One region of the Erythrobacter litoralis genome, then DNA from elsewhere that is predicted to be linked to it. Evidence: predicted binding sites of a transcription regulator. Region 1 holds the regulator's gene; each other region holds the start of a gene.
What was found. Region 1 encodes LexA, which represses DNA repair genes until DNA is damaged. Its sites were predicted from a motif close to GTTCCNCNCTTGTTCT; they were not measured.

Region 1 (4,780 bases):
AGCCGCGAGGGCACGGTGTAGAACACCTTGCGCAAGGTGAAGCCGCCCGATGAGGTGACCGCGACCAGCACCTCCTCGTAATCACTCGTGCGCGTGTCAGGCAGCGGCTGCAAGGTGCGGCGCTCGGCATCGATCGAGGGAGCATGACGCCGGTTGCGCGCGGTCACGACCTCATCGATGAAGCAGCGATACGCCGCCAGATCGGCAAAGTCGCTGCTTCCCCTCAGCAGCAAGGCATCCCTCACCGCAGCCTTGATATGGCCATGAGAGCTCTCGATCGAACCGTTCTCATGGGCCACCCCTGTGTTGTTGCGGGTCGGCTCCATCCCGTAATGCTGGCACAGCGCATCATATCGCGTGGTCAGATCAGCCCGGGCATCAGCAGCAAGATTGCGGAACGCCGCCGACAGGCTGTCCGTCCGGTGAAGCCGCGGTGCGCCGCCCGCTGACCACAAGGCATTCTGCAGCCCCTCGGCCAAGGCAACAAAGCTCTCGCCGCCCAGGATCACATGGCAGTGCTCGAACCCGCCATAGGTCAGCCGGAAGTGATAGAGCATGTGCTCAAGCGGCACGCCGGCGACCGTGACATCAAAATCGCCCATATCGGTAAAGTCCGACAGGCCAAGTCTGCCAGGCTCATGCAACTGCCGGAAGATGACCTCGCGTTCGGGCCCATGCAGCGCACGCCAGGCCCTGATCCGTCGCTCGAGCGTCCGGCGCGCAAACGGCAGGCTGCCATGCCGGCGGCGCAGCTCCTCGAAGATCGCGATCGGACGAAGCCCGGGCGCTGCTTCCAGCAACGGCACGACCTCCTCGTCAAAGTATCCTGCCAGCGGATCGGGACGCCGCCGCCCGCGCGGCGCTTTCGTCTGCAACGGCCGCTGCGGATCCTGCAACAGCCGATAGCCCGTCGCGGGACTCATCCCGGCCTTCACCGCAGCCTGCGCTACCGAGTGATCTTTCCTCAATGTCATGAACAGCCTCATCTGATGATCGGTTATGTGACGGCCAGGCACACGGCAGGTCCTCCGCAGAAGGAAAACCCAACCATACCTGACACCGCGATCATCTCGGCAGCCCAGCAAAGGGCGCCCCGGTGTGGGGGAACCGGCTACGGGCTACGCCCTGCGCCGGTTCCCCCACACCGGATTCTCATCTTGATTGTCGCGCTTTCTCATCCTGATTGTCGCGCGACACCATCAGCGGGTTGCATGTCAGCGCGGTGATCGCAGCCGCCTATCTCGCCGCGCTGAAGCTGCTCGCGCTGTTTCCGGCGATAGCCCTGCGCGCCCGCCTGCCGGTCCTTGCAGCAGGTGCAGGCGCGCTGGCCGGCGTCGCCTACACCTTGCTGACGGGGGCCCAGGTTCCCACCGTGCGAAGCTGTGTCGCCGCATTGCTGGTCCTGATCGCGCTGGCAATGGGCCGCGATGCGCTTTCGCTGCGAATGGTCGCCGCGGCCGCTCTCGTCGTCATGCTGCTGTGGCCTGAGAGCGTAATCGGACCGAGTTTCCAGATGAGCTTCTGCGCCGTGCTCGCAATCGTCGCCTTACACACTTCGCAGCCGATAAGGGCCTTCCTCGCCCCGCGCGAGGAGCCATGGTGGCAGCACACCGGAAGGCGCGTCGCGATGCTGTTCATCACCGGCCTGGTGATCGAAATCGCACTGATGCCGATCGTCCTCTATCATTTCCACAGGGCAGGATTGTACGGCGCAATCGCCAATGTGATCGCCATCCCGCTCGTTACATTCGTATCGATGCCTCTGATCGCGCTGGCGCTCCTGCTCGATCTCGCCGGTCTCGGAGCGCCAGTCTGGTACCTGGTGGAGGCATCGCTCGACCTTCTCCTCGCCATTGCCCATTTCACCGCAAGCCAGCCCGGCGCTGTCAAGCTGATGCCGCAGATGGACGGGCTGACGATCGCACTTTTCACCGCCGGCGGCTTGTGGCTCGCATTGTGGACCGGGCGGGCGCGGCTGCTGGGCCTCGCGCCTGCTGCGCTCGCCACTGTCATGCTGATCGCGACCCCCATTCCGGACATCCTCATCGGCCGCGAAGGCCGTCATGTCGGCATCACCATGGTAACGCCGGAAGGGGAACGCCGACTGCTTTCCCTACGGGATACCCGCTCGTCCTACAGCCGCGACAACCTGCTTGAACTCGCCAGCGTCACCGCCGAACCGATCCCCCTTGCCGAGTGGCCCGGCGCGCGATGTTCCCGGTCGTTCTGCGTGATCGGGATCGAGCGCGGCGGGCGGACCTGGACTCTCATGATGGCCCGCAATCGCGACCGGATCGAGGAGCGCAGGCTCGCCGCGGCCTGCGCACAGGCCGATATCGTTGTGGCCGACAGGTTTCTGCCACGCTCCTGCCGTCCCGCCTGGCTCAAGGCGGACCGCAAGCTGCTTTTGCGAAGCGGCGGCCTTGCGCTCGACCTTGATGAGGGCCGCATGACGAGCGTCGCCGAAGGGCAGGGCCAACACGGATGGTGGCGCGGCGAGCGCGATTGACCACCTTGCTCCCGGCGCCCAAAGCAGGCTTCAAAGAAGAGCCGCGTGCCGATTTCGACAATCGGCACGCGGACGCTGCATGAAACAGGGACCGATTGGCCACCTGCCAACACGGCCATTCACGAAGCAGCGGGACTTCTGGCGGGCAACAGCAAACCGCCATGTCACCGTGTCAGGAGTTCCCGGTCCTAGTGATAGCGTCGCAGCAACCCGGCAAGCCTGCCCTGGACCTGCACTTCCTCGGACCGGTAGACTTGCGGTGCATATGCAGCATTGGCCGGATCGAGCCGGACTGCCCCGCCATCCTTGTGGAGGTATTTCAACGTCGCTTCCTCGCCGCGCACCAGCGCCACCACGATCTCCCCGTCACGTGCCGTGTCGGTTCGCTTTACGAGCGCGAAATCGCCGTCGAAGATGCCGGCCTCGATCATCGAATCGCCGGATACTTCAAGCGCGTAGTGTTCACCCGGACCGAGCAGGGCCGCGGGTACGGGGAGCGAGTTCTGCCCCTCGAGTGCCTCGATCGGGGCGCCCGCGGCGATCCGGCCATGGAGCGGGATCTCGATCACGTCATTGGCAGGTTCCGGAGCGTCGCGCAGCGTGCGCGAAACCGAGGCCACTGCATCGTTCGCCGCATCGAGCCCGGCAGCGCCGCGCGAGGCGGGCACGGCATCTTCGGGCTGTCGGATCACTTCAAGTGCGCGCGCACGGTTGGGCAACCGGCGGATGAAGCCGCGTTCCTCAAGCGCTGAAATCAGGCGGTGAACCCCCGACTTGCTCTTGAGGTCCAGCGCTTCCTTCATCTCCTCGAAACTGGGCGAAACGCCGGTTTCTTCCAGCCTCTGCTGGATAAAGCGGATCAGTTCGTGCTGCTTTGCGGTCAGCATGCGGATTCTCCCACGGGTGCATCCGCAATGGGTGCGGATGCTGAAAAGACGCAACTGCAAGAGGCACCGATTGACTGGTGCGTTGCGCGTGCTTTCGCCACCGAAAAGGTGAACGAATGCGGAACGAATAGGAAACTCGGCAATGCAAGTCAAGACGCTTGACCGCGCAAGAGTTGGACTTTTCAGCCGGTTCGCAGTGACCAGACCGACACTTCCTCTCCGGCCTCGACCGGATCGGCCCCGGCGGGGCGGTCGATCAGGCAATCCGCTCCGGCGAGAGCCATGAGTGCGCTTGAATCCTGAGTAGCGCAGCGCCGGACCTGCTGCCCTTCCATGACGGCGCGCAGGAATTCGCGGCGTTTGCCGCCGGGCGGAAGGTCTTCCCTCGTGCGGACCGAAAGGGAATGCGGCAGCGGCTCGGCAGCGCCCATCGCAGCGCGAACCAGCGGTAGGACGAACAGGAACGCTGTGACGAAGCTCGAAACGGGATTGCCGGGAAGCCCGACGATCACTTGCGGCGGTGCATCCGGGCGGTCACGGGTTGCGACAAGCAGCGGCTTGCCCGGCTTGATCGCCACCTTCCAGAATGCGATGTCAGCCCCCCAGCGTTTCAGAGCGTCCTGAAGTAGGTCGTGATCGCCGACTGAGGCGCCGCCGCTGGTAACGAGGATATCGGCTTGCTCGGCCTGCGACAGCGCCCGGGCGAGCGCTTCCATATCATCGGCGACGGGACCGAGCCGGGCCGCGCGCACGCCGAGGGGAGCGAGCTGTGCGGCGAGCATCGGGCCGTTCGAGGCAGGTATCTGGCCCGGCCCGCATCGCGTTGGATCTCGCACCAATTCGTCTCCGCTGTCGAGCACCGCGATGCGCGGCACGGCGGCGACCATGCAACTCGCATGGCCGGCGGCGATCGCGAGCGCGATCTGCGCCGGGCCGAGCATGGAGCCTGCCGAGAGCACCTGCGCGCCTTCCTCAAAATCGAAGCCGCGTTTCCTCACATGACGTCCCGGCGGCGGAATTTCCCCGGCCCGCAAGGTTGCCTCCTCAACGCTCGCATCCTCCTGCAGCAGAACCCGGTCGGCACCCTCGGGCATGTGGGCACCGGTGGAGATGCGGACCGCTTCTCCGGGGCCGAGCGCGCCGCCGAACGGCACCCCGGCGCGGCTCTCGCCGACAATTCGCCACGGTCCGCTGCCGCTGTCGCTGTGAGCGTCGGCGTCGGCGCTCAGCGCATATCCATCCATCGCGGAAAGGTCGGCCGGAGGCTGCGTGCGCGCGGCCCGGAGGTCGACGGCGAGCACTCGCCCGTGCGCTTGGTCGACAGACACCTCCTCGATGCGAACGGGTGGAGCGAGTGCAAGCAATCGTTCCTGCGCTTCCTCCA
Region 2 (4,780 bases), 240 kb from region 1:
CCGGGCCATCGCCTCGTCGAAGCCCTCGCGGTCGACCCCGAGCCCGCGCGCACGCAGCGCGTCTTCGGTCAGGTCGTAGGGAAAGCCGTACGTGTCGTAGAGCTTGAACGCGGTCTCGCCGTCGAGCTCGCCGCCTTCTTCGATGTCGCCGGTCGCTTCGTCGAGCAGCTTGAGACCCTTCTCCAGCGTCTTCCTGAACTGCGTCTCCTCGCGCTGCAGGACTTCCTCGATCAGCGCCTGCCCGCGGACGAGTTCGGGATAGGCCTGCCCCATCTCGGTGACGAGATGCCCCACGAGCCTGTGCATCAGCGGCTTTTCCGCGCCGAGCAGATGGGCGTGGCGCATCGCGCGGCGCATGATGCGCCGCAGCACGTATCCGCGCCCCTCGTTCGACGGCAGCACGCCATCGGCCATCAGGAACGAGGTCGAGCGCAGGTGATCGGCGATCACCCTGTGCGAGGCGGTGTGCTCACCCTGGGCGGCCACGCCGGTGAGGCTTTCCGAAGCCGCGATCAGTGCCTTGAAGGTGTCGGTATCATAATTGTCGTGCACGCCCTGGAGGACGGCGGCGATGCGCTCGATCCCCATGCCGGTGTCGATCGATGGGCTCGGCAGGTCGCGGCGGGTGCCGTCGGCCTGCTGGTCGAACTGCATGAAGACGAGGTTCCAGATCTCGACGAAGCGGTCGCCGTCCTCATCGGGCGATCCGGGAGGCCCGCCGAAGATGTGATCGCCATGGTCGTAGAAGATTTCCGAACACGGCCCGCAAGGACCGGTTTCGCCCATCGACCAGAAATTGTCCGACGTCGCAATGCGGATGATGCGTTCTTCGGGAAGGCCTGCGATCCGGCGCCACAGGTCGAAGGCCTCGTCATCGTCGTGATAGACGGTCGCCGTCAGTTTCTCCGCCGGCAGCCCCCATTCGCGGGTAAGCAGGGTCCAGGCATGTTCGATCGCCTCGGCCTTGAAATAGTCGCCGAAGGAAAAATTGCCGAGCATCTCGAAGAAGGTGTGATGCCGAGCCGTGTAGCCGACATTGTCGAGATCGTTGTGCTTGCCCCCGGCGCGCACGCATTTCTGCGCAGAGGTCGCGCGCGGGCCCGGCGGCGTTTCGAGCCCGGTGAATACGTTCTTGAACGGCACCATGCCCGCATTGACGAACATCAGCGTCGGATCGTTGTAGGGAACGAGCGGCGCGCTCTGGACCTGTTCGTGACCGGCCTTGCCGAAATAGTCGAGGAAGGAGCGGCGGATTTCGTTGGTCGACGTCATGGGCGTTCGTTTCGCGGGAGGCTGCGGGAAAGGGGCGTTTTCATGAACCGGCAGTTAGGCAATGCGGAGCCGGGCGGCAAGCCGCGCTTTGCCGGGCGATCGGGAGGTGAATGACGGCAAGAAAAAACCGGCGCCCGTCCCTGCCCTCAAAAAGGGCTCGGGACCGGCGCCGGTTCACCAAATTCCGGGAAACGTGTCCGCCGCGCAGCCCTGCTGCGCAGGCGTTCGCCCGATCAATCTTCGGATTCGGCGTCCGGACCCGTCATCATCTCCTCGGCGACTTCATCGGTCTTGCCGCGAATCGCCGCTTCAAGCCTGTCGCAGACCTCGGGATTTTCCTTAAGATAGGTCTTCGCATTCTCACGGCCCTGGCCGATGCGGATGCTGTCGTAGGAGAACCAGCTGCCCGACTTCTCGACGATGCCCGCCTTCACGCCCAGGTCGAGGATCTCTCCAATCTTGGAGATGCCCTCGCCATACATGATGTCGAATTCGACCTGCTTGAAAGGGGGCGCGACCTTGTTCTTGACCACTTTCACGCGGGTCGAATTGCCGATCACCTCGTCGCGGTCCTTGATCTGGCCGGTGCGGCGGATGTCGAGGCGGACCGAGGCGTAGAACTTGAGCGCGTTGCCGCCCGTAGTCGTCTCCGGATTGCCGTACATCACGCCGATCTTCATGCGCAGCTGGTTGATGAAGATCACCATGCACTTGGACCGGTTGATCGAGCCGGTCAGCTTGCGCAGGGACTGCGACATGAGGCGCGCCTGCAAGCCGACATGCGAATCGCCCATCTCGCCCTCGATCTCCGCCCGGGGGACGAGAGCGGCGACCGAATCGACCACCAGCACGTCGATCGCGTTGGAGCGCACCAGCGTATCGGTGATTTCGAGCGCCTGTTCGCCGGTATCGGGCTGCGAGACGATCAGTTCCTCGATGTCGACGCCCAGCTTCTTGGCATAGACCGGGTCGAGCGCGTGTTCGGCATCGACGAAGGCCGCGGTCCCGCCCGCCTTCTGCGCTTCGGCGATGACATGGAGGGCAAGCGTCGTCTTGCCCGAGCTTTCGGGGCCATAGACCTCGATCACCCGGCCCTTGGGCAGGCCGCCCACGCCCAGCGCGATGTCGAGCCCGAGCGAACCGGTGGAGATCGCTTCCACCTGCATCGCTTCCTTCTGGCCCAGCTTCATCGCCGAACCCTTGCCGAATGCCCGGTCGATCTGGGCCAGCGCAGCGTCGAGTGCCTTTTGGCGGTCCACGTCCTTTTCCTTCTCTACCAGCTTGAGTTGGGTAGCCATCGCACGCACTCCTTCGCTTGCCTAGGGGTGACCGGGTAGTTTTCGACCAGCCCTTTCCTGACGAAGGATGTATCCCATTTGTTCTCATGGAACAAGTAGGGAACGAGATTTATCTTCGCGCCTGTCGAAATCCTACCCGGAAGCACCGGCGCGAGTGTTGCGCGCGGATCGCATCACGCCTGCGACCTTGTCCGATATCGACGCCACGCTGAACGGCTTGGCGATGAAGTGCATGTCGGGAATGTCGATGTCCTTGCGCAGCTGTTCCTCGGCATAGCCGGACATGAACAGCACCGGGATGTCGGGATGGCGTGCCCGGATCTCGCGGACCATGGCAGGGCCGTCCATGCCGGGCATGACGACATCGCTGACCACGAGATCGAACGGCTCGGCTTCCCCCTGCGCGCCGAGCGCCTCGAGCCCCTCCTCGCCGCCGGAACAGGCGGTGACTTCGTATCCGGCGCGGGCCAGCGCGCGTTCGGCGACGGCGCGGACCATGTCCTCGTCCTCGACCAGCAGGATGCGCCCACCGACCGACCATTCGGACGAACCCGCAGGCTCAGGCGCCTCGCGCTTCTTCGGCAGTTCTCCGCGATGGACCGGGAAATAGATCGTGAAGCGCGCGCCGGTGGGCCGTCCCTCCCTGTCGAGCACGTTGTCGGCGAAGATGAAGCCGCCCGATTGCTTGACGATGCCATAGGCGGTGGAAAGACCGAGCCCGGTGCCCTTGCCCTGCTCCTTTGTGGTGAAGAACGGCTCGAACAGCTTGGGCAGGACGTGGGGCGGGATGCCGCCTCCGGTGTCCTGCACGATCAGCACGGTGTAATCGGCCGCGGGCAGGATCTCGCTGCCGAGCTTGATCACCTCCTTCGACTGCAGGCTGCGGGTGAGCAACGAGATGCGGCCCACGCCGGACCCGCTCGACTGGATCGCGTCGCGCGCGTTCACCGCGAGGTTCATGATGACCTGTTCGAGTTGCTGCGGATCGGCCCGTACCGGACCAAGATTGCGGTCGTGCTGGACGTAATAGGTGATCTTCTCGCCGAGCAGCCGCTTGATGAGCGGGTTCACCTCGCTCACCACGTCGGGCAATTGGAGGATTTCCGGGCGCAGGGTCTGCTGGCGCGAAAAGGCGAGCAATTGCCGCGTCAGCGAGGCGGCGCGGTTGGAATTGGCGCGGATCTGCTGGATGTCGTCGTAATCGCTGTCGCCCGGAGTATGGCGCAGCAGCATGAGATCGCAGGTCCCGATGATGGCGGTCAGCACGTTGTTGAAATCGTGCGCCACCCCGCCGGCGAGCTGGCCCACGGCCTGCATCTTGGTGGCCTGCGCGACCTGCCGCCTGAGCTGGTTTTCCTGCGTCGAATCGGCAAGGCTGATGAGCACCGCCGCCTCGCCCAGCCCGCGCACCCCGGCAAGGCCCATCGAGACCGGCTCCTCGGGGCTGGAGACGAGGCGCACGGCCATGTCGCCGCTGGTCGCCGGGCCTCGCCCGTGACGCCGGACCGCGTCCGAGAGAGCGGCCTTGTCCTCGCGCACGACGAGGTCGGTCGGGAAGGACGGCAGCCCCCTGCCCTCGCGGTCGACAGAGCGCAGGAAGGCCTCGTTGCCGAACAGGAATCGCCCGTCGCGATCGGTCATCGCAAGGCCGAGCGGCAGCTGCGAGAGCAGCGCGTCGAGCTGCGCGACGCCCGCCTGCATCGCCCCGTCCCAGCTGTTGCCGATGCCGACCCCGCTGTCGACCAGCAGCATCAGCGACTCGCCCGCCGGGGGCCCGCTCGCCGCGTTCTTGCGCGCTGGAGCGTCGGTGAGCGGCACGTCGATCAGTGTCTGCGGCGTCCCGCCCCGCCCCTCGCGCGCGAAATAGATCCGCTCGCGATCGTCGGAACGCAGGAAGGAAACGAAATCCTGCCCGACGAGCGTCGCGCCTTCGTCGCCTGCAGCGCGCTCGGCGAATCCCGCGCTGACCGAACGCACGAGACCATCGGCGCAGACGATCGCGGCTTCGATCCCCGCGCGGCTCAGCATCCGGCCGAACGGGCCGCCGAGATCGAGGTCGATGAGCGCAGCGGGCGTGTCCGCCTCGATCCGGCGAAAGCGCCAGACGAGATGGTCCTCGGCGCGGCCCGCGCGCGCCACGGCGACCCGCCAGGGCGCTTCGCCCGACCGCGAGAGGGCGCCGAGATCCTCGACGCTCGCACCGCCGTCGC
Region 3 (4,780 bases), 230 kb from region 1:
ACGCCTGCGCCCCGGGCGAGGGTGCTGATGCCGAACCCACCGCGCTGATCACCGAGACCGCGCATGGCCCGCGCATCGCCGCGGTCAACCATGCGGGCCGCGCGGCCGGAGTGGCGGTGGGCACGATGCTTGCCGATGCGCGGACCGTCTGCCCCGAGGTGCGCACCGCCCCGGCGGACCCGGCGGGCGACCTCGCCTTCCTCGAAAAGCTCGCCCTGTGGGCGCGGCGCTGGGGGCCGTGGAGCGCGCTTGATGCGCCCGACGGCGTGCTGGTCGACGTGACCGCGGTCGCGCACCTGTTCGGCGGGGAGGCAAGGCTGCTCGCCGATGTCGAGACGGCCTGCACCACGCGCGGCCTTGCAGTGCGCAGCGCCATCGCGCCGACAGCGGGGGCGGCCTGGGCGCTCGCCCATTACGGGCCTGTGCGCAGCATCGCCCGCCCCGAGGACGACCTCCTCGCCCGGCTCGCCGAGCTGCCGGTGGCGGCATTGCGGCTCGACGACGACGTGCTGACCGTGCTGCGCCGGCTCGGCCTCAAGCGCCTCGGCGAGCTTGCGGGGGTGGCGGGCAGCGGTGCCGATGGTGAGAGCGAAGCCGCCTCGCGCGATGCGATCCAGCGCCGTTTCCGCAATCGCAAATCGCCCGCCGCCAATCCGCTCATCCGGCTCGACCAGCTGCTCGGCCGCGTGCCCGAACCGCTCCTGCCGGTCGCGGCGCGCGCCATGCCGCTCGTCCAGCGCCGCCTTGTCGAGCCGATCCGCCACCGCGACCTGCTCGACCGGGTGCTTGCCGATCTGGCGCAGGACATGGCGCGTGAGCTCGAAGGGCGGGGCGAGGGTGCGCGGCGGCTCGAGATCGGGCTGTGGCGGGTCGATGGCGAGGTGATCGTGCGCCGGCTCGAACTCGCCGCCGCGACGCGCGATCCCGATCATGTCATCCGCCTGTTCGGCCGGAAACTCGACGATGTCGATGCGGGCTTCGGGGTCGAGACCGTGCGCCTCACCGCCAGCTGGACCGAACCGCTCGCGCTCGAACAGGGCGATATCGAACAATCGGCGCAGCAGCGCGGCACCTCGCTCGCGGCCTGCATCGACCGGCTGACCGTGCGGCTCGGGGCGGAGGCGGTGCGTCGCCCGGTCCCCCGCGCGAGCCACCTGCCCGAACGCGCGACAGGCTGGCAGGGACCGCTTGAACCCGTCCCTCCCGCTCAGGGTCTGCTCGAATTCCACCAGCGGCCTTTGAAGCTGCTCGATCGTCCTGAGCGGATCGCGGTGCTCTATGCCTCGCCCGACGGCTTTCCCCAGCGATTTCGCTGGCGTGGGCAAGTGCGCGAGGTCGCCCGGGTCGAGGGGCCGGAGCGGATCGCTCCCGAATGGTGGCGCGAACGTTCGAGCGCGCGGCTGCGCGATTATTACCGGATCGAGGACGATGCCGGGCGGCGATACTGGATCTACCGCCACGGCATCGCCGGGGACGGGCGCGGCAAGGACCGCGAAGGACACGCGCCCGACTGGTTTTTGCAGGGCCTGTGCACCTGAGCCCGAGGGGACTGCGTAGCCATTCATTAAAGTTTATGGATTAACCGAAAGGGGCGATGAACATGCATTCGATCCCTCGCTCCACCGAGCGCCGACCGCTCAGCCTCGTCGTTCGCGGCCGCGTGCGTTCGCGCCCGGTCTATGTCGACCTGCTCGACATTTCCGAAGGCGGCTGCAAGATTCGCGGCGGTCTCGGCTTTGCCAGCATCGGTGACCGGGTGGTGATGAAGGTCGGCGGGATCAACGCCCCGCTCGGCGTCGTCGCCTGGGTCGAGGGCAAGGAAGCGGGCGTCGCCTTCGAAGGCGAAATGCACAGCGCGGTGCTCGATTACCTGTGCAAGATGCAGGGCGCATCGGACGCGCATGAGGATGACGACGCCCGGCGCCGTCTCTGATCCGGTTCGCCGGGGCCAGCCGGCCCGACTTGCAAAGAAAGCACTGGAGCCGCATCGCGCAGGAACATATAAGGAACATTCAGGTGTTCCTCCAGGTTCCTATGGCCCAGCAGCTTTCGCTCAGACAGAAACTCGAAATCCTCGCCGACGCGGCCAAGTACGATGCGTCCTGCGCCTCGTCCGGCACGGCGAAGAAGAATTCGGTCGGCGGGAAAGGCGTCGGCTCGACCGAGGGAATGGGGATATGCCACGCCTATGCCCCCGATGGCCGCTGCATCTCGCTATTGAAGATCCTGCTGACCAATCACTGCATCTTCGACTGTCATTACTGCATCAACCGCAAGAGCTCGAACGTAGCCCGCGCGCGCTTCACCCCGCAGGAGGTCGCCGACCTCACGCTGTCGTTCTACAGGCGCAATTACATCGAGGGGCTGTTCCTCTCCTCCGGCATCGTGAAAAGCGCGAACCACACGATGGACCAGCTGATCGAGGCCGCGCGCATCCTGCGTGAGGAGCACGATTTTCGCGGCTACATCCATCTCAAGACCATTCCCGAAGCCGATGCCGAACTGATCCATGAGGCAGGGCTTTACGCCGACCGTGTCTCGATCAATGTCGAACTGCCCACCGACAGCGGCCTCACCCGGCTCGCGCCGGACAAGAACGCCCGCCAGATCGAAGGCGCGATGGACCGCACGAAGTCGCGCATCCTCCAGGCGAAGGACGAGCGGAAACGCTTTCGCCACGCGCCGCGTTTTGCGCCGGCGGGGCAATCGACCCAGATGATCGTCGGCGCGGACGGGGCGAGCGATGTCGACATCATGGGCCGGGCGAGCGCGCTTTACGGCAATTTCGGCCTGCGCCGGGTCTATTACAGCGCCTTCTCGCCGATCCCCGATGCCTCCGCCGTGCTGCCGTTGAAGCGCCCGCCGCTGATCCGCGAACACCGGCTCTACCAGTCGGACTGGCTGATGCGCTTTTACGGCTATGCACCCGGCGAGGTCGCGCAGGCGGCGGAGGCGGATGGGAACCTCCCGCTCGACATCGACCCCAAGCTCGCCTGGGCATTGAAATTCCGCGAGCGTTTCCCGGTCGATGTCAACCGCGCCAGCCGCGAGGAATTGCTGCGCGTGCCGGGGCTGGGGACGAAGGCGGTGGCGAAGATCCTCGCCGCGCGGCGACATCGCACCTTGCGCCTGGACGATCTTGCGCGACTGACCCAGTCCATCGCCAAGGTGCGGCCGTTCCTCGTCGCGGCCGACTGGCGGCCGACGCGGCTCACCGACCGGGCGGACCTGCGCAGCCTGCTCGCGCCCCGGCAGGAACAGCTGGAGCTGTTCTGATGGTGGCCCCGAAACCTTCGATGCAAAATGTGTCTTTGGGAGCGCATTACGTCGTCAACCTGCCCGAGCCCGACGATTTCGCCTTCTGGCGCGAACGGGCGCGGGGGCTGATCCAGTGCGACGTGCCGCCCGACCGGGTCAGCTGGGTGGAGCCGGGCGGAACGGGCGACCTGTTCGCCGCCGAAGGCCCCTCCCGTGGCGAGCGCCGCCTGCCCGTCTCGCCAGAGTACGCGCGCGAGGTGCGCGCCAGCAAGCGTTTCCTCCAGCTCGCGCGCAAGGCCGCGCTCCATTCCGATCCGGCGCGTTTCGGCCTCCTCTACCGGATGCTCTGGCGGCTCCAGTCCAACCCCCGCGCGATGGAGGACAAGGCCGACGCGGACGTGCGCCGGATCGAGGAACTCGACAAGGCGGTGCGGCGCGACGCGCACAAGATGCACGCCTTCGTCCGTTTCCGCGTCGTGGAGGCCGAAGGCGGCGCCGAACACTACGTCGCCTGGTTCGAGCCCGATCACCACATCGTGCGCGCCGAGGCGGGCTTCTTCATGCGCCGCTTCGCCAACATGAACTGGTCGATCCTGACGCCGAGGGGCTGCATCCACTGGGACGGCGAAACCATGCGCGAAAGCGGCCCGGCGCGGCGCGGCGATGCGCCGGGCGGCGACCCGGTCGAGGAACTGTGGCGCTCCTATTACGCTTCCATATTCAATCCCGCGCGATTGAAGGTCGGGGCGATGCTCTCCGAAATGCCGCGCAAGTACTGGAAGAACCTGCCAGAGGCGGCGCTGATCCCCGATCTCATCGCCGGCGCGCAGGCGAGGGAAGCGCAGATGGTCGAGACCGGCGGCAAGGACATGGGCGACAAGCCCGGAACGCTGGACGCCGTGGGCGAGGCGATCGCCCGCTGCCGCGCCTGCCCCATCGGCGAACTCGAAAACCGCGCCGTGATGGGCGAAGGCCCGCGCACCGCTCCGCTGATGATCGTCGGCGAACAGCCGGGCGACCAGGAGGATGTGAAGGGCCGGCCTTTCGTCGGGCCGGCGGGGCAATTGCTCGACGAATATCTGGAGCGTGCCGGGATCGACCGGGGCGAGGCCTACGTGACCAATGCGGTCAAGCATTTCAAATATGTCCCCCGGGGCAAGCGCCGCCTGCATCAGTCTCCGGCGGCCAAGGAGATCGACACCTGCCGCTGGTGGCTTGAGGCGGAGCGCGATCTCGTCAAGCCGCGCGTGATCCTCGCGCTGGGGGCGAGCGCGGCGCGCGGGCTGCTCGGCAGGACGGTGAGCATCTCGAAAGTTCGCGGCGAACCAATGCCGCTCGAGGGCGGGGCGGAGCTGTGGGTGACGGCGCATCCCTCCTACCTGCTGCGCCTCGACGGGGACGCGCGCGAGAAACAGGCGGCGCTGTTCGCCGCCGACCTTGCCGCGGTGAAGGAGCGGCTCGCGGAACTCGGGGCCTAGCCTCGTGCCCGAGGCCCCGCTCACGCCCGAAAAACGCCGGCTCG

Region 2: the regulator LexA is predicted to act here: its motif matches at 2,659-2,674, upstream of recA (recombinase RecA).
Region 3: the regulator LexA is predicted to act here: its motif matches at 1,995-2,010, upstream of Ga0102493_RS08565 (putative DNA modification/repair radical SAM protein).

Annotation. Positions count from the first base shown of each region.
Region 1 is NZ_CP017057.1:1,560,334-1,565,113, forward strand. It holds gene istA (IS21 family transposase) at 1-1,016, opposite strand, end outside; gene Ga0102493_RS07400 (ComEC/Rec2 family competence protein) at 1,184-2,509, shown strand; gene lexA (transcriptional repressor LexA) at 2,698-3,396, opposite strand; gene Ga0102493_RS07410 (molybdopterin molybdotransferase MoeA) at 3,579-4,780, opposite strand, start outside.
Region 2 is NZ_CP017057.1:1,322,033-1,326,812, reverse strand. It holds gene alaS (alanine--tRNA ligase) at 1-1,272, opposite strand, end outside; gene recA (recombinase RecA) at 1,506-2,570, opposite strand; gene Ga0102493_RS06270 (response regulator) at 2,703-4,780, opposite strand, start outside.
Region 3 is NZ_CP017057.1:1,791,525-1,796,304, reverse strand. It holds gene Ga0102493_RS08575 (DUF6504 family protein) at 1-1,538, shown strand, start outside; gene Ga0102493_RS08570 (PilZ domain-containing protein) at 1,601-1,933, shown strand; gene Ga0102493_RS08565 (putative DNA modification/repair radical SAM protein) at 2,035-3,276, shown strand; gene Ga0102493_RS08560 (UdgX family uracil-DNA binding protein) at 3,297-4,736, shown strand; gene Ga0102493_RS08555 (error-prone DNA polymerase) at 4,741-4,780, shown strand, end outside.